3 regions of the Bacillus sp. D386 genome follow, and region 1 is predicted to be linked to each of the others. Evidence: riboswitches for the same ligand, from Rfam matches in the RefSeq annotation. Region 1 holds a riboswitch; each other region holds the start of a gene.
The links. Region 1 has a riboswitch for S-adenosylmethionine ahead of FHY45_RS14425 (methionine ABC transporter ATP-binding protein). Riboswitches for the same ligand answer to the same signal wherever they lie in the genome.

Region 1 (7,962 bases):
AATCCTGCAATCCCACAAAATCAATCATCTCTCCGCCAAATTCGATTGGTTCCATATTCTCGAGGTATTCCTTTTTCCCGTACATGACACCAATGCCAGTTGGTCCACACATTTTATGTGCAGAAAAGGCAAAGAAATCACAGTCAAGATCCTGAACATCCACTTTCAAATGCGGAGTGCTTTGCGCACCATCTACAACCATTACTGCTCCATTTTCATGGGCAATTTTCGCAATTTCTTTAACCGGATTGATGACACCAAGCACATTCGATACGTGCATAACTGAAACGATTTTCGTGTTTGAAGTAATCACTTCTTTGACTGTTTCAAGTGAAATAGTACCGTCTTCTCCAAGCGGGATATATTTCAATGTCGCACCGGTTGCTTTAGCTACTTGCTGCCATGGAATGATATTACTATGATGTTCCATCATACTGATAACAATTTCATCACCAGCTTTTAGGTTAGCTTTCCCGTAGCTGGCAGCAATTGTATTAATCGAAGTCGTTGTCCCTCTTGTAAAGACAACTTCTTCGATGGATTTCGCATTAATGAACTTTCTTACCTTTTCACGTGCTCCCTCATAAGCATCCGTGGCCATCGTTCCAAGTGTGTGAACACCACGGTGTACATTAGAGTTATACCGCTTGTAATACTCATCAATAGTCTGAATAACGGATGCTGGCTTCTGCGAAGTTGCGGCACTGTCCAGATATACTAATGAATGACCATTGACTTTCTCATTTAAAATTGGGAATAGTTCTTTAATATTCGTTGGAATCATTATTTAACTTTCCTTTCAATTACCTCAGTCAACTGCTTTTTAACAGCTTCAACAGGTAATTGATTTACTACTGGGGCAAGGAACCCATGGATAATTAAACGTTCTGCTTCTGTTTTACTGATCCCTCTGCTCATTAAATAATAAAGCTGAATTGGATCCACACGGCCTACAGAAGCTGCGTGTCCAGCTGTTACATCATCTTCATCAATTAACAGAATAGGGTTTGCATCCCCACGTGCTTTCGGACTAAGCATTAATACTCTGGATTCCTGTACAGCATCAGCTTTAGTGGCACCATGTTCAATCTTACCGATACCATTAAAAATGGAGGATGCTTCATCCTTCATAACACCGTGCTTCAGGATATATCCATTTGAGTTTTTACCAAAATGAACAACTTTAGTTGTAAAGTTTTGAGTTTGTTTACCAGTACCAACCACTACTGTTTTAGTATCACCATATGAACCATTACCATGTAGGTTTGTAATATTCTCTGAAATAGTATTACCATCGTTCATTAAGCCCAATGCCCATTCCACTCGTCCATCATTTCCTACATATGCATTACGGTTTACATAGGTTTTCATATCTTTAGATAATGTATCAACTGCACCATATTTAACGACCGCATTGTTGCCGACGATAACCTCAGAAATGATATTTCCAATAGTCTCTTTGCCGTCAACCAATGAAATATAGTTTTCAACGTACGTTACGGAGCTGCTCTCTTCAGCAACAACAAGTACGTGATTATATAATTCAGTCTCAGCATTATCAATCATGAAGATAGCCTGGATGGGTTCTTCAATAACCACGTTGCGTGGGATATAAAGAAAAGCTCCACCATTAAAGAGTGCTGCATGTAAAGCTGTAAGCTTATTCGTTTTTACAGGAACACTTGTAGTCATGAAGTATTTTTGCAAAAGTTCAGGATGTTCTTTAGCAGCAGTCCTGATATCTGTAAAAATAACACCTTTATCTTTAAGTTCCTGAGATACTGTCAAATAAGCAGCTGTATTGTTTCGTTGTACATACAAACTTCTGTTCTCATCAGGATTGATCAGCTTTTTCACGTCTTCAGCAAGTTCATCAATAGATGTAAATGTCTCGCTTGTAACGGAGTTCACTTTCATATCCTCTAATTGCCATTTATCAATCTTCGTTTTATCAGGTCTCGGCATAGGTAGCTCAGCTGAGGCAGAAAGGGCGTCTAAACGGAAGCTTTCAAGCCAGGCAGGCTCACTATGTGCTTTTGAAAAAGATGATACAACATCTTTTTCGAGTAATGTAGTTTCGATTGTCATAACGATCCTCCTATTGCTTATGCTTCAATTCCTACTGTTTCGTCTTCAATACCTAATTCTTTTTTAATCCAGTCATATCCTTCTGCTTCTAAGCGTTGCGCTAGTTCTGCTCCACCGGATTTCACGATTTTACCTTGCATCATTACGTGAACATAATCTGGAGTAATGTAGTTCAATAAGCGTTGATAGTGAGTAATCATTAGGCAGCCAAAATCTTCGTTTCTCATTTGGTTGATTCCTTTGGAAACAACTTTCAGCGCATCAATATCTAAACCGGAGTCGATTTCATCAAGAATCGCAATGGCTGGTTGCAGCATTAATAATTGAAGGATTTCATTACGTTTCTTTTCACCGCCGGAAAAGCCTTCATTTAAATAACGTTGAGCCATATCTTGATCCATTTCTAATAGATCCATTTTTTTATCCATTTCTTTAATGAATTTCATTAAGGAAATTTCGTCTCCTTCTTCACGTTTACTGTTAATAGCAGAACGCATGAAGTCGGCATTAGTAACCCCAGTAATTTCACTTGGGTATTGCATTGCTAAAAATAGACCGGCACGAGCACGTTCGTCAACTTCCATTTCAAGAACATCTTCACCGTCCATTGTGATGGAACCACTTGTTACTTCATATTTTGGGTGACCCATGATAGCAGATGACAATGTAGATTTTCCTGTACCATTTGGCCCCATAATTGCATGGATTTCTCCACCTTTAACTTCAAGGTTTACCCCTTTAAGAATCTCTTTACCTTCTATTGAAACATGTAAATCTTTAATTGTAAGAACTGAACCAGCCATTCTTATACCTCCAATATATAGTCATCTAAAGTTTTAGATTATTTCTATTCTCAATTTATTCTCATTACAATCTTATAACAAATCAAATCTAGATTCAACTTTTTGAAACGAGAAAATTACATAAAATGGACATAATATTTTAACATAATACTTAGCTTTACTGACATTATAATGTTAATTTTCACGAAAGAAAAGAACCAGCATGATCTTTACCAACCACCCTGATTTTAAAGACGGCAGTAACATTTTTGCACTAATTGAAAACATAAAAACAGGTAGAAGGAGAAATTGATTTTTCTTCCGCTACCTGTTTTTATGATTATCACTTTTAGAAATATTCACTTTATCACTTGATTCATTTACCCATGTACTCTTCTATTCACATCATTTAAGATTTGATTACTCTTCATATAACTACGTTCACGCTTCTCTTCTACTTTCATACGCACTTCAAGATTCTGACTGTAAACTTCATAGCCAACTCCATGTGCCTGCCTCATCGCTTTTTCCATTTCATCTGTTACTCTAAGCTGTAACTGATTGTCAAAGATAATGAATCATTCCTTTCCATTTATTATAATAAGGGTATCACTTTGCAGAAGAACCCTCAAAGTCTATATACCACTCTGAGCACATCTTAAAAGTGATATTGCGTATTTCTTCTAGGAAATCCTTGATTATCCTGAAAAATAATACCAGAGAAGAAAATAATTCATTGGAAAAGCATCTTACAATTGCTTTTAAAACACCTATTATATAGATGAAAAAGGTGCAGCTAAATGAATAGCTGCACCTTCCTTTTCTATTATTTATTTGATGGGATAACGGACCCTTTGTAGTTTTCATTAATGAAATCCTGGATATCTTTAGAATGAAGAACTTCAACCAATGTTTTAATTTCTTCCTTATTCTTATCCTCAGATCTAACAGCAATAATGTTTACGTATGGATTATTATCAGCACTTTCCAATGCAATCGCATCCTCAGCTGGTACAAGATCCGCTTCAATGGCATAGTTGGAATTAATCAGTACTGCATCGCCTTCATCATTATTGTAAACCTGCGTAAGCATAGGTGCTTCAATATCCGTTTTAAACTTTAAATTCTTCGGATTTTCCGCAATATCATCCACAGTTGCTTTAGTTTTATCAATGCCTTCTTTTAGCTTTATTAAGCCTTCTGTTTCCAGCATAGATAACATACGCCCATGATCAGCTACTGAGCTGCTCATAATGATGCTTGCGCCTTTTGGTAGGTCATCCAGGCTGTCGTATTTTTTAGAATAAACACCAATCGGTTCAATATGGATTCCGCCTGCATTGGCGAAATCATACCCATTATCCTTCACTTGACTCTCAAAATAAGGGATGTGTTGGAAATAGTTAGCGTCAATTGAGCCATCTTCCAATGCTTTATTCGGCATTACATAGTCTGTAAATACTTCAACTTCAAGTTTAATACCTTTTTCTTCAAGAAGAGTTGCTGCTTCTTCCAATATTTCTGCATGTGGAACATTTGATGCGCCAATTTTAATCGTTTTTAGTTCTTTGTCCCCGGAATTGGATTCATCTCCTGATCCACCGCAGGCTGCCAATAATAGGGTTAATCCTAAAACAAGTATGAACGATAACTTTTTCACTTTGGTTTCCTCCCTAGCGCTTATCTAATTTTCTTGTTATAAAATCTCCAATAAATTGGAGAATAAACACAATAATCAATACTAAAATAGTAGCAACAATCGTGACATCTGTCTGTCCGCGGCTAAACCCTTCCAAATAGGCAAGGTTTCCAAGTCCGCCCGCACCAATCATACCTGCCATCGCTGTATAACCTACAAGCGCAATTGCCGTAACTGTGATACCAGAAACAAGTGCAGGCAGAGATTCAGGAATTAGCACCTTCCATATGATTGTAAAGGAAGTGGCCCCCATCGATCTTGCTGCTTCGATTACACCTTTATCAATTTCACGCAATCCAATCTCAACCATTCGCGCATAGAATGGAGCAGCACCTATAATTAAAGCTGGCAAAGCCGCATTGACACCGATAATACTTCCTACTAATGCCTTTGTGAAAGGAATTAACAACACGATTAGAATAATGAATGGAATGGAACGGAATATGTTAACGAAAGCACCTACAATTCCGTAAATCACTTTGTTTTCCCACATATTCCCCTTTGAGGTCAAGAATAATAGCAGACCCAATATAATTCCAAGGAAAAAAGTTGCGATTAATGAGACACCTGTCATATACAAGGTTTCCCATGTCTTTTCATAAATTCGTTCCCAAACTACATTTGGTAATAATGTTTCCATCATTCTGAAATCACCTCCACACCAATTTCCTGATTGTGGAGATAGTCAATCGCTTTCACCACTTCAGCAGCATCACCGTCTACATGAATAAATAACGTTCCATAGGACCCGTGCTGAGTCTGCGATATTTTACCCTGCAATATGTTTACATTGATTTTGTAAGAGCGGATAACCTCTGATAAAACAGGGGTTTCAGCTGATTCGCCAATAAAGGATAATTGTACAACTTTCCCCGTCGGATATTCAGCAAGCAAATGCTCAATCGTCTCTTTCGTTTCTTCTGGCTCAGTCACTTGCTGTACAAATCGTTTAGTAATCGGAGCATTTGGTTTTTTAAATACATCAAGTACTTTTCCGCTCTCGACCACTTTCCCCATCTCCATCACAGCAACGCGATGACAGATTTTACGAATAACATGCATTTCATGTGTAATTAATACGATTGTCAAGCCAAGTCTTTTATTTATATCAACGAGCAAATCCAAAATATCGTCTGTAGTCTGAGGATCAAGTGCTGATGTCGCCTCGTCACAAAGAAGAACCTGTGGATTGTTCGCTAATGCGCGCGCTATACCGACCCGCTGCTTCTGACCGCCGCTCAACTGAGATGGATAAGCATTTTCACGGCCATCTAATCCTACCAGACTTACAAGTTCCTTCACTCTTTCTTTACGTACCTTGCTTGGTACGCCCGCAATTTCTAAAGGAAACTCTATATTTTCGCTGACTGTCCTTGACCAGAGGAGATTAAAGTGTTGAAAAATCATACTTATTTCCATTCTGGCTTTTCTTAATTCAGCGCCTTTTATAGCAGCCATATCTTTGCCTGCCACCAAGACACTGCCTTCTGTTGGCTTCTCTAAACCGTTCAGCATTCTAATGAGGGTACTTTTTCCCGCACCGCTGTACCCAATAATTCCAAAGATCTCGCCTTTTTCAATAGATAATGAGACTTGATCCACTGCTTTGACAGCTGATGAACGTTTAAATGTTCCTGAGAAGGTCTTCGATACATCACGTAATGTAATCATGAAAAGTTCACCTGCTCTTTCTATCAACCTATAATTAAAGAATAACTTCAGTTAAACAAAAATGCCTTTCTGCGGAGGCAGAAAGGCATGATTTATTTATAACATGTTCCTTTCTCTCATCTCCCAGGATTTATTATCCTGTGTGAATTGGCACCTTTTCAATCATAAATGATTGCCGGTTGCCGGGCGTCAAAGGGCACTTCCCTCGGCCTCTCTTGATAAGAGTACTTAAACTATTCAATTAAATCTAACTGTCTGCTATCCTATCATGTTGAAGAAAGAACTGTCAACACCAAAGTCTGCATAGCATGTTCAATATTTATTTCACAACCACCTCAGTGGAAGCTATACCTGTTGCTTTTTCAATCGCAAGCTCCAATTCTTCAATTAGATCTTCTGCATGTTCAATTCCAACAGACAGTCTGATTAAATCCTCCTGTACACCTGATGCTTTTAATCCCTCTTCACTTAGTTGCTGATGAGTCGTGCTTGCCGGATGGATAATTAGGCTCTTTGCATCTCCCACATTGGCCACATGGGACCACAGTTCAACGGAATCAATCAGTTTTTTACCTGCCTCACGTCCACCCTTTATTCCAAAAACAACGACTGCTCCAGCACCTTTGGGTAAATATTTCTTCGTTTTTTCGTAATCAGGGTGATCTGAATCTCCTGGATACAAGACCCACGATACAGCCGGATGCTGTTTTAAATAGTCAACTATTAATCTCGTATTGGCTACATGCTCCTTCATCCTCACATGCAGAGTTTCCAATCCGAGAATAAATTGAAAGGCATTGTACGGGCTTAAGGAAGGACCTAAATCTCTCAACAGCTGAACTCTGGCCTTTACAATAAATGCTGCTGCACCAATTGCTTCACTGTAAATCAGATCATGATAGCTTGGATCGGGTTCAGTAAAGCCCGGAAATTTAGATGAATTCCAGTCAAACTTCCCTCCATCGACTATGACCCCGCCTAATGTGGTTCCATTTCCAAGCAGCCATTTCGTAGCTGAGTGTACGACGATATCCGCTCCAAACTCAATCGGACGGGATAAATAAGGAGTTGCAAATGTATTATCAATGATTAACGGAATTCCAGCTTCATGAGCAATTTCCGCCACCCGTTCAATATCAAGAACCTGCAGGCTTGGATTTCCAATCGTTTCTCCAAAAATAGCTTTGGTCTTTGATGTAATCGCTTCTCTAAAATTTTCAGTGTCACTTGGATCCACGAACCTTACGTTAATACCATACTTAGGGAGAGTATTGGCAAATAAATTGTAGGTTCCGCCGTATAGAGTGGACGCAGAAATAATTTCATCACCTGCTCCCGCAATATTTAGGATTGAGAGTGTTATAGCTGCAGCACCACTTGATACCGCTAAAGCTCCAATGCCACCTTCTAATTCTGCTATACGTTCTTCGAATACACTTGAAGTTGGATTATGGATTCTAGTATAAATATAGCCAGTTTCAGCTAATCCAAATAAATCCGCAGCATGATCTGTGTCTTTAAATAAATAAGCATTCGTCTGGTAAATCGGCACGCTTCTCGCTCCAGTTACCGAATCCTGCTGCAATCCTCCGTGTATACCTACTGTTTCAAACCGATACTTCTTTTCTTCATTTGCCATTCTACATCTCTCCATTTCATTTTAAATAGAGAAGTGAGTAAATGAAAAAAACCTCTTCACAAGAAGAGGCAGGCATTTTCCAT
Region 2 (7,962 bases), 440 kb from region 1:
CTCTTCGTAAAATGGCTTGAATCTTTGCAACTAAAACATCAAAGTTAAAGGGCTTCTGTATAAAATCATCAGCACCAAGTTGCATAGACATCACCATGTCAGTAGGGTGGTCTCTCGATGATAAAAATAAAATGGGTACATTGGAGTGCGTCCGTATCAGCCGGCACCAATGGAAACCGTCAAATTTAGGCAACTGAATATCAATAAGGACTAAGTCAGGCTGAATATCCGTAAATTCATTAAGTACCTCTCCGAAATCTTGAACGCCATATACTTCATAAGACCATTGGGTTAACCTCTCTTTAATTTCTTTAAAAAGGCTGGTGTCATCTTCAATTAATAAAATTTTAAACATAACCATCACCCGTTCTTTATTTATTAGGATTACGAATAGTGGTAAAGTAGCTCGAACTATTTTAGGGTATTAGTTGTTTTGTCATGTAAAGCTCAAAATGTATAGTATATATAAATATAGTGTACTATAAAAACGACTCGCAAATATAAAAAGGAGAACAAGCACCAATGCTTGTTCTCCTTTTTATAAGTTAACCGAAGATAATAACGAGGATTCCTACGATAAAACAGTAAATAGAAAAATAACCTAATTTCCCTTTTTTCATAATATCCATAAACCAACGCAGTGAAAAATAGGAGGCGATGAGGGAAGCTATAAATGCCAATGCATACGGAATCAGCAGTCTTCCTAAATCAGGATCGTTCACCATATCGGATACTGAAAATACCATGCCGCCAAGACTGATTGGGATATATAGAAAAAACGAGAATTTCAACGCAGTTTCACGGTTCATTCCCATAGCCATAGAGGATACGATCGTTGCACCGGAACGGCTGATTCCAGGTATTAAAGCAACAGCCTGTGATAATCCCACAATAATGGCATCCTTAAATGTTAGTTCTCCCTCAGCTTTCCTGCCCTCTAAATTACGGATAAGCCATAAAGCAATACCTGTGATAATCAGCGCAAAGCCAATGACACGTACACCCTTAAAAATAGATGCGATTTGATCCTCAAAGAAAAGACCGATAAATGCAGCTGGAATTGTAGCAACAATTAAGTAAAGAATAAAATAAAAATCCTTTTTCGTGGCGGTAGATTTATCAGAACCTGTTAAATAGGAAAATCCATTTTTAATCAACTTCATTAAATCTGCTCGATAAATAAAGATAACGGCCAGTAGGGACGCAAAGTTTACAAACAACTCAAAGCTTAATCCCGGAATGTTAAGTCCGAAAAAATGCTGAAAGATGACCAAGTGGCCACTTGAAGATACAGGGATAGGTTCAGTAAGACCTTGCAGTAATCCTAAAAAAACAAATTGTATTATTTCAATAAAGCTAATTGAATCCATTTTAACACTCCTATTTTATAGCTTTTACTTTTATTTATTATACTAAAATAATAATATCATTTGGAGAGAACGGTTCGAAACTGGAAAATTCAGAAAGTAAGGGAACTGGATTAATACTAAAGCTTATTTTGCGCGTAATAAAGGTTTTTATGAAAATATTGGAGTGTTTGCATGAAGGGTTGCATGTAACCAGGAAATAGAAGTTTATATCAGAGTAAAGGCAGGATTCATATATATCAGGCCTTTTAGTAACTGCATATATGGATAGTCATTACATCAGCAAGAAGGAGGTTATCAAAATAGAAATACTAAAGGGCACAGTGCTTAAGCACTGTGCCCTAACTTATCCTTATAAAACTTTATCAAGAAAATCCTTAGTTCGTTCATTTTGCGGATTGGAGAAGATTTCTTCAGGTGTTCCTCTTTCCACAACATAACCGCCATCCATAAAGATGACCTGATCAGCTACTTCACGGGCAAAGCCCATTTCATGAGTCACAATTACCATGGTCATACCCTCTTGTGCAAGCTGTTTAATAACATTCAGAACCTCACCGACCATTTCGGGATCAAGTGCACTCGTAGGCTCATCAAACAACATAATGTCAGGGTTCATGGCAAGAGCTCGTGCAATCGCCACACGTTGTTTTTGTCCGCCGGACAGTTGAGCTGGCATGGCATTGGCCTTATCTTCAAGACCCACACGAGCCAATAGCTTTAAGCCGATTTTTTTTGCTTCTTCTTTTGTAGCTTTATTCAGCTCAACAGGAGCCAAAGTAATATTATCTAGTACTGTCATATGCGGGAAGAGATTGAAATGCTGGAATACCATTCCGATATTTTCCCTAACTTTATTAATGTCTGTGTTTTTATCAGTTAAATGTTTATCATCAACTGTTACGTCACCTTCATTTACTTCTTCAAGTAAATTGAGGCAGCGCAGAAGTGTACTTTTACCGGATCCAGAAGGGCCGATTAAGCAGACAACTTCGCCTTCTTTAACCTCAAGACTGATATCCTTTAGTACTTCCAGCTTCCCGTATGATTTTTTTAATCCTTTTACTTTAAGCTTTCCCATTTTGGATCTTCCTTTCCATACGGTTTGATACCTTAGTTAAAATCATAATAATGATAAAGTATATAAACCCTACAATCAGCCACATTTGGAAGGACTCAAGGTTTCTGGCAATAATGATTTTTCCGCTTTGAGTCAATTCATTAATACCAATGATGGATAGGATAGAGGTATCTTTTAATGTAATGATAAATTGGTTAATGATAGATGGAATCATCAGACGGATTGCCTGTGGAAGGATAACCTTTGCCATTGCCTTTTTATATGGAAGACCAAGGCTTCGGGCAGCTTCCATTTGTCCCTTATCAACGGATTCGATACCACCGCGTACAATTTCAGCCATATATGCACCAGCATTTAAGCTTAATGTTATGATACCGGCAGCAACTGCAGATATACGGAAGTCAAGTGCTGCTGGAATACCGAAATAGATAAAGAAAGCTTGAACAATCAGTGGAGTTCCTCTAAAGATATCTACGTAAATGACGCCGATTGCCCTTAAGATTTTGAGATGGGACACACGCATCAGACCAAATATAATACCTAGGATACATGCTATAACGAGAGATACGACAGTCAATATCAGGGTCATTTGAAGACCTTTTAACAGACTTGGCATACTTGATTCTAATAAGCCGAAGAAACCGTTATTAGTATCGGTGCTTTTTTCTGCCTTCAAGTACTTATCCATAATATCCTGATATTCACCGGATTCTTTTAGATTGGCTAGACCTGTATTGAACTGCTCAATCAATTCCGCATTTTGCCCTTTAGCGACAGCAAATCCATAGGAGCCGCCTTTTTCTTTTTCAGTAACGATTTCTAATCCGTTGCCTTGCGTAATCCCATATGCCAGAACTGGGTAATCATCAAAAACAGCTGCAGAGTTACCTGTTTTAACATCGTCATACATATTGGCGGAATCATCAAAGGTTACCGTTTTAAAGCCATATTTATCTTTTATGCTTTCTGCAAAGCTGGCACCTTCTGTACCTGTTTTAATGGCTACCTTTTTTCCTTTTAAATCTTCATAGGATTTAATCTCTTCATTTCCCTCGGCAACCGCCATTACGACACCAGATTCAAAATAGGGATCGGAGAAATCAAATTTCAGTTGTCTTTCATCTGTTATACTCATTCCGGCAATAACGCCGTCTACTTGATTGGACTCTAGTGCTTGTACGGCTGCATTAAATCCAAGCGGCTTAATTTCTACTTCAAACCCTTGATTTTCAGCTATAGCATTGAGTAAATCGATATCTATACCTACAAATTCGCCATTCGTTTCCTGGAATTCAAATGGGGCAAATGTAATATCTGTTGCAATCTCATATTTTTTTCCTTCTGCTTTCGTGTTTAAAGCCGGGAATATAAATGAAGCAATCATGACAATAGCCATTGCTATTAGGAATGTGAATTTTGAAAATTTCTTCATTGTGAACCTCCTTCATATAAGTAACGTTTAAAAACCCTCTATATCCAATTGGGGCGGGTTAAAAGGGATGTTTTAATCTTATAACAGAATGTATGTATCTCTATGAGTATATATAAAGATACGGTTTTTTGGCAATCAATACTTACCAAATAATATTAGATTACTATAAGATTTCCATTTATTTGTTGTGAAGAAAAAGATGTAATAAAGGGTGGAGAAATAAAAAAAGAGCAGTATTATACGTATTTAATCTAATAAAATATATAGAGATTTGTAAATGGAAAGTACTTCCTAAATGTTATGTGAAAATAATCTAACTCACATATTAATACTGATTATGTATGGAAAACAGCTGAGAATGCTTTAACCATGTAAGTGTATCTTAAGCAAATTTTAGTTCTGAAGAATGAATTCTAAAGTATATTTCCATTTGTGCTCTAATTCTTTTGGAACTACATCCAGTATGGGTATTGATCTATAGAATTTAACTCCAAAGCCCTCCTCTTAATAATGTAAACACTACCTATTATGAGTATTTATGACTAATTTTATTTACCCTATTCAACACGATTCTAACTATATATTTAACAATAATTTAAATATGGGTAATAAAATTAGTCCAGTTGTTAAAAAATAGATCAATCCTCGAGTGAGGATGATCTATTTTCTTCAGTATATATTATTGTAAATTCTTAATTGTAATACCGTTAACAGGTAAAAAGTTTTCCCCGGTATCCAGGTACGTTACAGATACCTCATCGTTTTCCTGCAGATATATGATCAAAGGATCCTTTTCAGAGGACATATTGTAGCTTTGTCCATTATCCAGAAGGAACGAAACGACGGTATATTCACCTGATTTTTCTTTATAGACTCTGATAACTTTCCCATCGATTTTCTTCTCAACACTTGTGGAGGTGCCGTTAACCGTTCCGCCGCCTTTTTGAAGTGCTGTTTTGTATAGCTTTAAGGCTTCATTTGGCGTTGACCCATATGCTGTTATTTCAGGATTGGCAGCAGATACAATGAAATAATTTTGTAGGAATCCATTTGAATCCAGGACTCCTGTTAACCAACTGGCTTCACCGTAAAAATTATAGATGATGGGCATTTCTCCTTCCCATTTCTTTTCTATAAACTTCTTCTCGATAATTTGCAGGGCACCCTGTGAATCCATGTAGGATTCCTCCATATTACCTGTATAATAGACAGCTTTACCTGTCCTGGAATTTGTGAGCGCATAGCCGAGCATAGAATCGACGCCTTCTTTAGGACTCGTGAAATCAGTGAAATAATACATATCTCCATTTTCATCAAAGATCGGACTTACATTCGCTTCGGTACCCTCATCAGAAGGCAGTTTAACATCTGATTTTCCAAATAGGCTGTTCCAATAGCCATGAATATAATTTCCGAAGTAGCTGTTTTGTGTACTGACAACTTCTGGTGCAACGGCACCATCAATAAATTCGGGCGCTTCAGAAAGGGAATAAGAGTTGGACTTCCCAGTTTTGGCATCCATCACCACAACACCTTTTACCTTAAAGCCATTTCTGGCAGAGACAAAATCACCATAAGAGCGAATATAAAATGGCGTGCCATTATCATCTACTTCAAGCTGTGAATCCCCATAGAATATGTAGGATGGATACTGTAGACGAATACGGCGCTCTGTTTCTTTATTGAAGAATGCAGAAGGAGTGTAGATCATTTCTGCATCAACAAATTTTGGGTTGGCTGATGAATCTGTAGCACTCAATATAAAGTAACCAGGAGTTTCTTTCCCTTTCAGCCATTTGAAGAATCCTGAAAATTCGACTGGAGCAATATAAACATACTCACCATCTACTTTTTGGATTTGTAAATTCCCTAATTCGTAGTAGCTCGTATTTGGTACCTGGCCAAATGCTTTTTTCATTTTATTGCGCGCGTATTGAGGAGGCACGCTGGCCGGCTTTTTATTTTCATCAAATGTTTGAATTTCTTCTTTGATGTCCATTTTAGCTATAGTATACTTTTCATCGGCATTGAACAGAAATGCCGTTAAAAAATAGAGACCGACAAGCAAACTACCTGCAAATAAAATACCCTTAATGGTTCTCTCCATACCCGTAGCAAGCATTGAACCCAGCAAGGTTAGTATGATGACAAAAATCCAAAGAGAAGAGATAGTTTGATCCAATAGGGTGAAGTAATAAAATAAAAATGCTCCAATCGTGATTAATGCAGCTAAGCTGACAAAAACAAGCAGTTTTGTTTTCCCCTTCATATGGATACGTAATTTTTCATTATTTTTGAATGGCACAAGAATAAGTGCCGATATAATCCCAATGATAATGGAATAGATGAAGATATTTCCCACAAAGTACCCCTCCTTATTTTTTCTATAATTTACCTTAATATCCTATACGAATAACTGACCAAAATGATTCATGAATTGGAAATATTCATGAATTTTAGTTGCTGTAACTTGATTTAGGATATTCTTTATTATAAATCAAAAATATTTTAAATATTATAAATTATTATTGACATTGCTAAACAAGATAGGATATAGTTGGAAACATCAAATTTAATTGAATAGCAAGCGATTCTTATCGAGAGAAGTGGAGGGATTTGGCCCTATGATACTTCGGCAGCGGATTTTTACTATGGTAAAAATACTGTGCTAATTCCAACAAACATCTGTTTGAGAGATAAGAGGAAGCTTTAAGCGAACATATTTCTACTTGTCTTTTTATGTATATGTTCATACAAAGCCTCTTCTGTCTAATGACAGAAGGGGCTTTTTGCATTTCGAATTTTTTAGGCCTGGAGGAGAGAACATGATTGAGTTTCGAAACATAAAAAAGTCATATCAAGCAAATGGTCAAAGCGTAGATGCTCTGAGAGGCGTTCATTTAACGGTTGAAAAAGGGGATATTTTTGGAGTGGTAGGATACAGCGGGGCCGGGAAAAGTACACTTTTGCGTTTAGTTAATATGCTTGAACGGCCTACTGAGGGGGAGGTCCTTGTGAATGGTAAATCGTTTGCCAGTCTCAAAGCAAAGGAATTAAGGGCAGAGAAAAAGAAAATCGGGATGATCTTTCAACATTTCAATTTACTTCAATCTAAGACGGTATTTGATAATGTAGCGATTCCATTGATACTATCCGGCGTTCGTAAATTAACGATTCAAAATAGAGTTCGAGAATTACTGGAGTTCGTGGGGTTATCAGCTAAGGGTCGAAGTTACCCGGATGAATTGTCAGGGGGACAGAAGCAGAGGGTTGGAATTGCGAGAGCTCTGGCCACGAATCCATCTATCCTGCTATGTGACGAAGCTACATCGGCATTGGATCCGCAGACGACCAGGGATGTTTTAGAGCTATTGAAAAAAATAAACCGAGAATACAATATAACAATTTTGCTTATTACACATGAAATGTCGGTGATTAAAGAGATATGCAATAAGGTCGCTGTCATGGAAAATGGGAGGGTTGTTGAGCAGGGTCCTGTTCTTGATATTTTTTCCAAGCCAACCACTGAGGTTGCCAAGCGGTTTGTTAGAACAGTCATTCACGACGAGATTCCGCAGAGCTTTTTGAAATCCTTAAAGGAGAATAAACCAGCAGTTTGGAAACTTAATTTTTTGGGATCTTCGTCTGGCAAGCATCTACTTTCAACAGTGGCGAAAAGTTTTGATGTCCATTTAAGTGTTCTTTCTGCCAATATTTCTGAAATACAGGAAACCCCTTTTGGAAATTTAATCGTTGAGGTCATCGGTGAAACAGAAGAAATAAAGAAGGCGATCCAATACATAGAGAGTGAGGATGTGCTCTTGCAGGAGGTTAAGCTATCATGAATGAACAGTTTTTAGGAATGGAAATTACACTTGAACAGTTACTGATTGGATTCAGTGACACACTCTATATGGTTTTCTTCTCCTTACTATTCGCGGCCGTGATTGGATTGCCTTTAGGGATTTTACTCGTCATAACGAGAAAGGGTCACATTCTGGAGAATAAGTGGGTGTTTAATATATTGAACCCAATCATTAATATTTTACGCTCGGTTCCCTTCATTATTTTATTGGTGGCTT
Region 3 (7,962 bases), on a different contig from region 1:
ATTTGGATACACTACATGTTAGCTTTGGAGAAAGGAAAGTCTATAAAGAAGAGGCAGATGCTTATTCAGCATTCCAACAACATGCTAAAGCATTTGTAGAATCTAAAATAGGCTGAGCTAATACATATTAGAATAGGAGGGCAGAAATGAAGAAGCAGACGAATACCTTTTTAAATGTTCATGTAATCACCTTTTTCGTATTAATCGCCCTCTTTATTGTGTGTACCATCCTATTCGTAGATATTGCAGAGAACATAAATGAGAATGAGCTTTATCATTTTGATATGACAATCATCCAGGCTGTGCAGGGGAGTATTAATGAATTAAGCACAAAAGTACTTACCTTTATAACTAATCTTGGATCAGTTGATGGCAATATTCTATTGGTTATCCTATTCTCTGTGTTTTTATTATTTAAAAAACGTGTATTAAGTGTCATATTCTTAATCATCACGACATTATCGGGCGGTTATGTTAACCATTACTTAAAATGGATTTTCCAGCGGGAGAGACCAACATTGAATCCATTGATCGAGGTAAATGGCTTCAGCTTTCCGAGCGGTCATGCTATGTCATCCTTTATCCTATACGGCGCACTTATGATCATAACTACCAGAATCACGAAGAATTGGCCCATTAGATTGGCTGTCTATGCGATTTGTATTTTTTTGATTTTAACGATGGGCTACAGCCGAATCTACTTGGGTGTCCATTATCCGAGTGATGTAATTGCAGGGTATATTGCAGGATGTGCATGGCTTGCTATCATTGCTACTGTATTTACGTTTGGGGAATATCGGAAAACAAAAGGTTCGAAATCGTAATAGGCTGTCCATAAGCCATAATGGCTTATGGACGGCTATTTTTTATGGAAATCTTGGCTGTCTGAAAATAACAAAAGGTTTCTAAGGAAATATTTGTTATAATAATTTATAAAGAAAAATTCTGGAATAAGTAAACAAGGGGATTTTAGTATGATTGATTTGATTATTGGGTTGTTAATCAATGGTTTAGTAATAGTTGCGTTTTTAAACATCAACAAATTTAATGCCCAAAAACTAAAATTATCAATAGTAAGTCTTATATCAACTATTATTGTTGTAGTTGTTCCTACCTTAGGTTATCGATTTGATAAGAGTATTGGTGATTATTATTTCGGTTTTCCTGCTGATATTTTAGTTTATCATGGTGGAATGCTGTTTTCTTTAGTCTCGTTTGGCTTTTTGTTTAACTTCTTTTTCTTTTATTGGGTGTTTAAACTAATAGTTAAATTAGGAGTGCTTATTAGGCCTGTGAACAAGGGAAATTATTGATGTTATTTAAAAGGGGTTGCTTAGGCTGCTCCTTTTCTTATAGGGTTCCCATTTCGCTTAATGCAGCAGCCAAAGTTAGTTACTTCAGTGTGAAATAGGCGTAGCGGTAAAACCGCAATATCGGTTAACGATGTTATGTTGGGATAGCTGAAGAAGAAAAAGTATAATTTTTAATTAAGGTAATATTAAGTGATAATCGTTGAATGCCTTTTTGTGTTGAACTTCTTATGGCAGTAAAGGTTCAGGATAACGAAAAAGAGTTTTACATAAGAATAAGGAATTGATAAAAATCAATTTAATAGGAGAAAAACATGGGGCATTAGTTGAATAATTGCGACAATAAAAAAGCTGTCTTTCTTTAAGTCATCAGCAACAATACTTGTGAACAGAGAGCAAATAAAAGAGATCCATTAGCAAGGGATAGGAATTTTCAATCACCTAAAAAAGACAACCAGAGTCATTATGTTATCAATAACATATATGGTATAATTTTCATGCAACTACTTGGTGCGGGTGGTATGCACCTTCTTTTCCTTATATAAAGGAGGAGGGAGGTGATATACTTATGGATTTTCTAATAGCTCTGGCAAAAGATGTAGCAATGATCTTTTTCACGACCCTTGCTGCCGGCATCGCCACGCGATTCGCCAATCTTCAGCTAAAGGGCAAACGAAAAACCACCCCGCGCCGACCAAAGCATAAGGGTGGTTCCTCTAAGAACTAAACTATTTGCATACCACTCGCTAGTAGTTGTACCAGGGAGTATCCAGCTCTCTGGTTTTTTAATATATGTGTATATGTTTATAATATACCCTAAATAATAGAAATTCAATCAAAACTGATGGAGGAGCTTATGGTTTTTATAGGTTGAAAAGGGTCAGATAGAAAGAGTGTCTAAGCTTGAGTGGAATTTCTAATATTCATAAAAAGGGCTATTTGATGGCTGTGACATTTATAGATAAGCACGGTTTGAGTGGTTTCGTTTGAACCTTAATAGACTTAAAGCCTGTATTAGTTAGCACCTCTCTAATCTCTTCGGCAAAGGCATGAGCCTGTTCTTCGGTTGCTTCTTCCTGCCTTGGCTGCACGGTTATAGTCAGTTTTCCATTTTCTTTTAATAAAGAATGTATTTTTTGAATACAAGCCTCTTGATCTTCCCATAATGGATAGCTATTTACACTAAATATTTTATCGTACACCATTGGATTGGGAATCCCGAGAACAGTTCCATTAAACAAACGAAGCTGATTGCGGTTGAGTTGTTCTTGATTTCGTTTGCTCGCATTTTTCACCATTTCTTCTGATGGATCGACACCATCTATTTGGATGGTAGGGTACTTCTCAAAAAGCATGTGCATTCCTTCACCTGGGCCAAAACCAACTTCTAGCAGTGTGTCATTTGGGGTAATAGTCAATTGATCAAATGTCCATTCGTATAATTCCTCATTTTCATAGGCCATTATTTTACCTGCAATCTTTCCGAGGACACCAGTTGGATTTTTAAACTGATTCGTTATTATTTCCTTCATCTAACATCACTCCTACCCCATACATACCCAAAATACTAAATCGTTAACTCTTTTGGATTAATTATCAAAATAGATTGAAATAACTGAAAATTTATAGTAAATTAAGTAAATATATAATTTCATATTCTTATCTAGAGAGATGGAGGGACTGGCCCGTTGAAATCTCAGCAACCTGGATGGTAATCCAAGGTGCTAAATCCAGCAAGCAATGCTTGAGAGATGAGAGACCTTAGGAAAGAGGGCTTTCATGATGAAAGCTCTTTTCTATTAGTCTGTTTTCCTCATCAGAGACATTAACCAACTAATTAGGGGGAAAGACAGTGAAACTACTGGAAACGTTAAATGAAAAAATTCTAGTCGCAGATGGGGCGAGTGGAACACTTTTATATTCATTTGGAATTGATAGTTGCTTTGAAGAGCTTAATTTGACAAACCCCAATCAGATCAAAAAGATGCATAGAAGTTATATTGAAGCTGGTGCTGATGTGATTCAATCGAATACATTCGGCGCAAATTTCCATAAATTAAAGCGCTATGGCCTTGAAAGGGAAGTTTCTCAAATTAATAGAGCTGGAATTAAAATAGCGAAAGATGCGGCTGATCCAAGCACCTTCGTTATTGGGACGATTGGCGGCTTACGGAGTTTCCGGAAATCAGAATTAACATTAACTGAAATTAAGGGATATTTCGATGAACAGCTGACCGCTTTATTGGAAGAAAAGCCGGATGGCATTTTACTTGAAACCTATTATGATTTAGACGAATTATTAACGGTAATAGAGTCGGCTAGAAAAATGAGTGATCTTCCTCTTATCGCGAATATTTCTCTGCATGAAACAGGCCTTTTGCAAAATGGTATGCATGTCAGTGAGGCGTTTTCTCTTATGAAAAAAACAGGCGCTGATGTGGTAGGCATCAATTGTCGGATGGGTCCCTATCATATGATTCGCTCATACGAAGAAGTACCTTTATTGGAAGATACCTATTATGCGGCTTATCCAAACGCCAGCTTACCTGATTTATCAGATGGAAGATATGTCTATTCGACAGAAGCGGATTATTTCATTAATAGTTCAAGGCAGCTTGTGAAGCAGGGGGTCCGGCTGCTAGGTGGATGCTGTGGTACAACTCCTGCCCATATTCAGGCCATTCGTAAAGGAATCGAAGATCTTCATCCTGTAAAGGTGAAAGATTTTGTAGCCAAGCCGAAGCATCAGCCTATATCATATGAAATCATTCAATATAAACGAAAAGGTCCAGATACAATTTCAGGTAAGGCAAAAAAACAAACGACGGTTATCGTGGAGTTGGACCCGCCAAAGACGTTCGGCCTGGAGGATTTTTTAATAGGAAGTCGCTACCTATTAGATTCGGGTGCCGATGCGATTACACTTGCGGATAATTCATTGGCGTCACCGAGAATATCCAATCTTGCGGTAGCGTCGATTTTACAATCAAAGTTAAATACGGTGCCTCTTGTTCACTTAACTTGTCGAGATCATAATCTGATTGGCTTGCAATCTCATTTAATGGGCATGCATTCCCTTGGATTATCAGAGGTGTTGGTGGTGACTGGGGATCCTTCAAAAATTGGTGATTTTCCGGGCGCGACTTCTGTATATGATCTTTCTTCAATGGACCTGATTTCATTGGTTAAGCAATTGAATGAGGGGCGCTCCTATTCAGGAAAATCGCTGGGTAGCCGGGCGAATTTCGATATCGCAGCTGCCTTTAATCCAAATGTAAAGTACATAGATAAAGCCGTACAGCGAATGGAAAAGAAAATTCAGGCTGGAGCTGATTATTTCTTAACCCAGCCCGTGTTTAGTATTGAAAAATTAGAGGAAGTATACGCGGCAACCAGGCATATAACAAAGCCGATTTTTATTGGCATTATGCCTTTAACGAGTCACCGGAATGCAGAGTTTTTACATAATGAAGTGCCAGGTATTTCATTGCCGGTTCATGTTAGAGAGGCGATGGAAAGAGCCGGAACGGATAAGGAAGCCTGTGCTCGCGAAAGCTTTGCCATTTCAAAAGAATTAGTGGACGCGGCAAGTGAACTATTTAACGGTATCTATATTATTACACCTTTTATGAAATATGAATTAAGCGGGCATTTGGTTCGGTACATCAAAGAACAGAAATCAGTTGTAAATAAGGAAGTGCATCTATCATGAGAACAGAAAAATTGAAAGAGTTATTGGCTGAAAGAATAGTTATTCTAGATGGAGCAATGGGAACCATGATTCAGGCGCATCAATTAATAGAGGATGATTTTGGCGGGGAACAATACGATGGGTGTAATGAGTATTTAACGCTAACCCGCCCGGATGTAATCCAATCGATTCATGAAGAGTACTTGGCAGCAGGTGCGGATATTATTGAAACAAACACATTCGGGGCAACTCCAATTGTACTGGATGAATATAATCTTGGTCACCTGGCATATCAGCTGAATAAAGAATCAGCTCAATTGGCTCGAAAAGCAACAGAACAGTTTGACAGTCCTGACAGCCCTCGCTTTGTTGCAGGTTCGATGGGACCTACGACCAAAACCTTATCCGTAACAGGCGGAGCCACTTTTGAACAATTGGCAGATTCATATGAAGAGCAAACGAAGGGCCTGCTTGATGGGGGAGTTGATTTGCTTCTCTTGGAAACATCGCAGGATTTATTAAATGTGAAAGCAGCTTATATTGGAATGAAAAGAGCATTCTCATCTTTAGGCAGGGAAGTTCCATTAATTATCTCAGGAACGATTGAACCAATGGGGACTACTCTAGCCGGTCAAACCATTGAAGCTTTTTATATATCGTGTGAGCATATGAATCCTCTTGCAATCGGGCTTAATTGTGCAACTGGTCCAGAGTTCATGGCTGACCATATCAGGTCTTTATCTGAATTAAGCACTGCTGCAGTAAGCTGTTACCCGAATGCGGGATTACCAGATGAAAATGGCCAATATAATGAATCGCCTTCCTCCCTAAGCAAGAAGATCAAGCAATTTGCCGAAAAAGGTTGGATTAATCTTGTTGGCGGCTGCTGCGGAACGACTCCTGATCATATTCGAGCTATTAAAGAAGCGGTTACCGGAATTGAAGCGAGGCAAATTAATGGCAAACAGGGTAATCATGCTGTCTCTGGTATTGATGCCTTAATCTATGATGATTCAATGAGACCTTTATTTGTAGGTGAACGGACAAATGTGATTGGATCCAGAAAGTTTAAGAATCTGATTAAGGACAGGAAATTTGAAGAAGCTTCCGAGATTGCTAGACAGCAAGTCAAAAAAGGAGCCCATGTAATAGATGTGTGCCTAGCTGATCCAGATAGCGATGAAGTGTCTGATATGGAAGAATTCATGAAAGAAGCGGCTAAAAAAATAAAGGTGCCTTTTGTTATCGATTCAACCGATGAAATGGTCATCGAAAAAGCACTCCGCCATTCTCAGGGTAAAGCAATCATTAATTCGATAAATTTAGAGGATGGGGAAGAACGCTTTGAGAAAATTGTTCCATTGGCAAAAGAGTATGGTGCAGCCTTGGTTGTTGGAACAATTGATGAAAAAGGGATGGCCGTAACAGAAGAACGAAAACTGGAGGTTGCCCAGAGATCGTATCAACTGTTAACAGAAAAGTATGGAATCGTACCGGAGGATATTATTTTTGACCCGCTTGTTTTTCCGGTTGGTACTGGTGATGAACAATACCGGGAAGGAGCTGCGGAAACGGTAAAGGGACTGGCGGCCATTAAAAAAGAGCTTCCGAGAACATTAACGATTTTAGGTATCAGTAATGTATCGTTTGGACTGCCGAATGAGGGAAGAGAGGTCCTGAATGCCGTTTATTTATACCACTGTACAAAGGCTGGCTTGGACTATGCGATTGTCAATACAGAAAAATTAACCCGATTTGCGTTAATCCCTGAGGAGGAAGTTAAATTATCAGAGAATCTTTTGTTTCATAACTCAGAAGAATCTCTTGCTGAGTTTGTTGCTTTTTATAGGACAAAAAAGCCTGTTCAAAAGGAAACGAAAGAAAAACTTCCATTAATGGAGCGCCTGCCTGAATACATTATCGAAGGGACAAAGGACGGGTTGAAGGAGGATATTGATGAAGCTCTTGAAAAAGGGATGGAGCCGCTTGATATCATCAACGGTCCATTAATGGCCGGTATGTCGAAGGTTGGAGAACTATTTAATGATAACCAGTTAATCGTAGCTGAAGTATTGCAAAGCGCGGAAGCCATGAAAGCAGCCGTTTCGCAGCTTGAACCATTGATGACTAAATCAGGTACAACGTCTACAAAAGGAAAAATGGTGCTGGCAACCGTGAAAGGGGACGTACATGATATCGGGAAGAATCTCGTTGATATCATCATGAGTAATAATGGCTATGAAGTGGTTGACTTAGGCATTAAAGTAGCTCCGCAAACCTTGATTGAATCCGTCCGAAATGAGAACCCAACTATTATTGGCTTGTCAGGCTTGTTGGTAAAATCAGCCCAACAGATGGTTATTACCGCTCAGGATTTAAGAGAAGCGGAAATTGATGTTCCGATTGTAGTAGGTGGAGCAGCTCTTACCAGGAAATTTACTAGAGGGCGAATTGCTCCTGAATATAATGGACCGGTCTTTTATGCAAAGGATGCCATGAATGGACTCGATTTAATCAATCAGCTCCATGACGATGAGAAAAGGCTATCCTTTCTCGCTCAGCTAGAGGCAGAAACGAATGAGCAAGCAGCAGTGATTTCGATTGAAACGAAAAGGGATATTCAAGTTACAGAAAACCGTGATAAAACAGTGAAGGATCAAGAGAATATACCAGTCCCCGAGGACTTAAACCGGCATATTCTGCAGGATTACCCACTATCTCTGGTGTACCCATATGTGAATAAACAAATGTTATTTGGCCATCACCTTGGGATGAAGGGGAAAGTGGATCGGTTGTTTGAGGAAGAGAATCCAAAATTATTAGAACTTGCAGCCATAGTTGATGAGATTCTCGAAAACAATCAGATTAAATTATCAGCGATGTATCAATATTTTCCTGCAAAAAGTGATGGAGAAATTCTAAAAATATGTTCCCCAGCTAATCCGGATGAAGTCCTCGAAA

Region 2: it holds a riboswitch for S-adenosylmethionine, as region 1 does, so the genes downstream of both, FHY45_RS12440 (methionine ABC transporter ATP-binding protein) here and FHY45_RS14425 (methionine ABC transporter ATP-binding protein) in region 1, are expected to answer to the same signal.
Region 3: it holds a riboswitch for S-adenosylmethionine, as region 1 does, so the genes downstream of both, FHY45_RS10280 (bifunctional homocysteine S-methyltransferase/methylenetetrahydrofolate reductase) here and FHY45_RS14425 (methionine ABC transporter ATP-binding protein) in region 1, are expected to answer to the same signal.

What each region holds. Positions count from the first base shown of each region.
Region 1 is NZ_VEMV01000004.1:511,867-519,828, reverse strand. Features, by position in the region: gene FHY45_RS14450 (cysteine desulfurase) at 1-784, opposite strand, end outside; gene sufD (Fe-S cluster assembly protein SufD) at 784-2,088, opposite strand; gene sufC (Fe-S cluster assembly ATPase SufC) at 2,106-2,891, opposite strand; gene FHY45_RS20605 (YuzK family famiily protein) at 3,251-3,403, opposite strand; gene FHY45_RS14435 (MetQ/NlpA family ABC transporter substrate-binding protein) at 3,697-4,530, opposite strand; gene FHY45_RS14430 (methionine ABC transporter permease) at 4,544-5,212, opposite strand; gene FHY45_RS14425 (methionine ABC transporter ATP-binding protein) at 5,209-6,240, opposite strand; SAM riboswitch class I at 6,354-6,465, opposite strand; gene FHY45_RS14420 (O-acetylhomoserine aminocarboxypropyltransferase/cysteine synthase family protein) at 6,560-7,879, opposite strand.
Region 2 is NZ_VEMV01000004.1:72,277-80,238, forward strand. Features, by position in the region: gene FHY45_RS12415 (response regulator transcription factor) at 1-355, opposite strand, end outside; gene FHY45_RS12420 (undecaprenyl-diphosphate phosphatase) at 546-1,370, opposite strand; gene FHY45_RS12425 (amino acid ABC transporter ATP-binding protein) at 1,720-2,448, opposite strand; gene FHY45_RS12430 (amino acid ABC transporter substrate-binding protein/permease) at 2,435-3,880, opposite strand; gene FHY45_RS12435 (YrzE family protein) at 4,560-6,242, opposite strand; SAM riboswitch class I at 6,472-6,583, shown strand; gene FHY45_RS12440 (methionine ABC transporter ATP-binding protein) at 6,706-7,725, shown strand; gene FHY45_RS12445 (methionine ABC transporter permease) at 7,743-7,962, shown strand, end outside.
Region 3 is NZ_VEMV01000003.1:279,368-287,329, forward strand. Features, by position in the region: gene dapF (diaminopimelate epimerase) at 1-116, shown strand, start outside; gene FHY45_RS10265 (phosphatase PAP2 family protein) at 147-824, shown strand; gene FHY45_RS10270 (hypothetical protein) at 975-1,313, shown strand; gene FHY45_RS20530 (hypothetical protein) at 1,879-2,037, shown strand; gene FHY45_RS10275 (class I SAM-dependent methyltransferase) at 2,246-2,842, opposite strand; SAM riboswitch class I at 2,967-3,068, shown strand; gene FHY45_RS10280 (bifunctional homocysteine S-methyltransferase/methylenetetrahydrofolate reductase) at 3,163-5,022, shown strand; gene metH (methionine synthase) at 5,019-7,962, shown strand, end outside.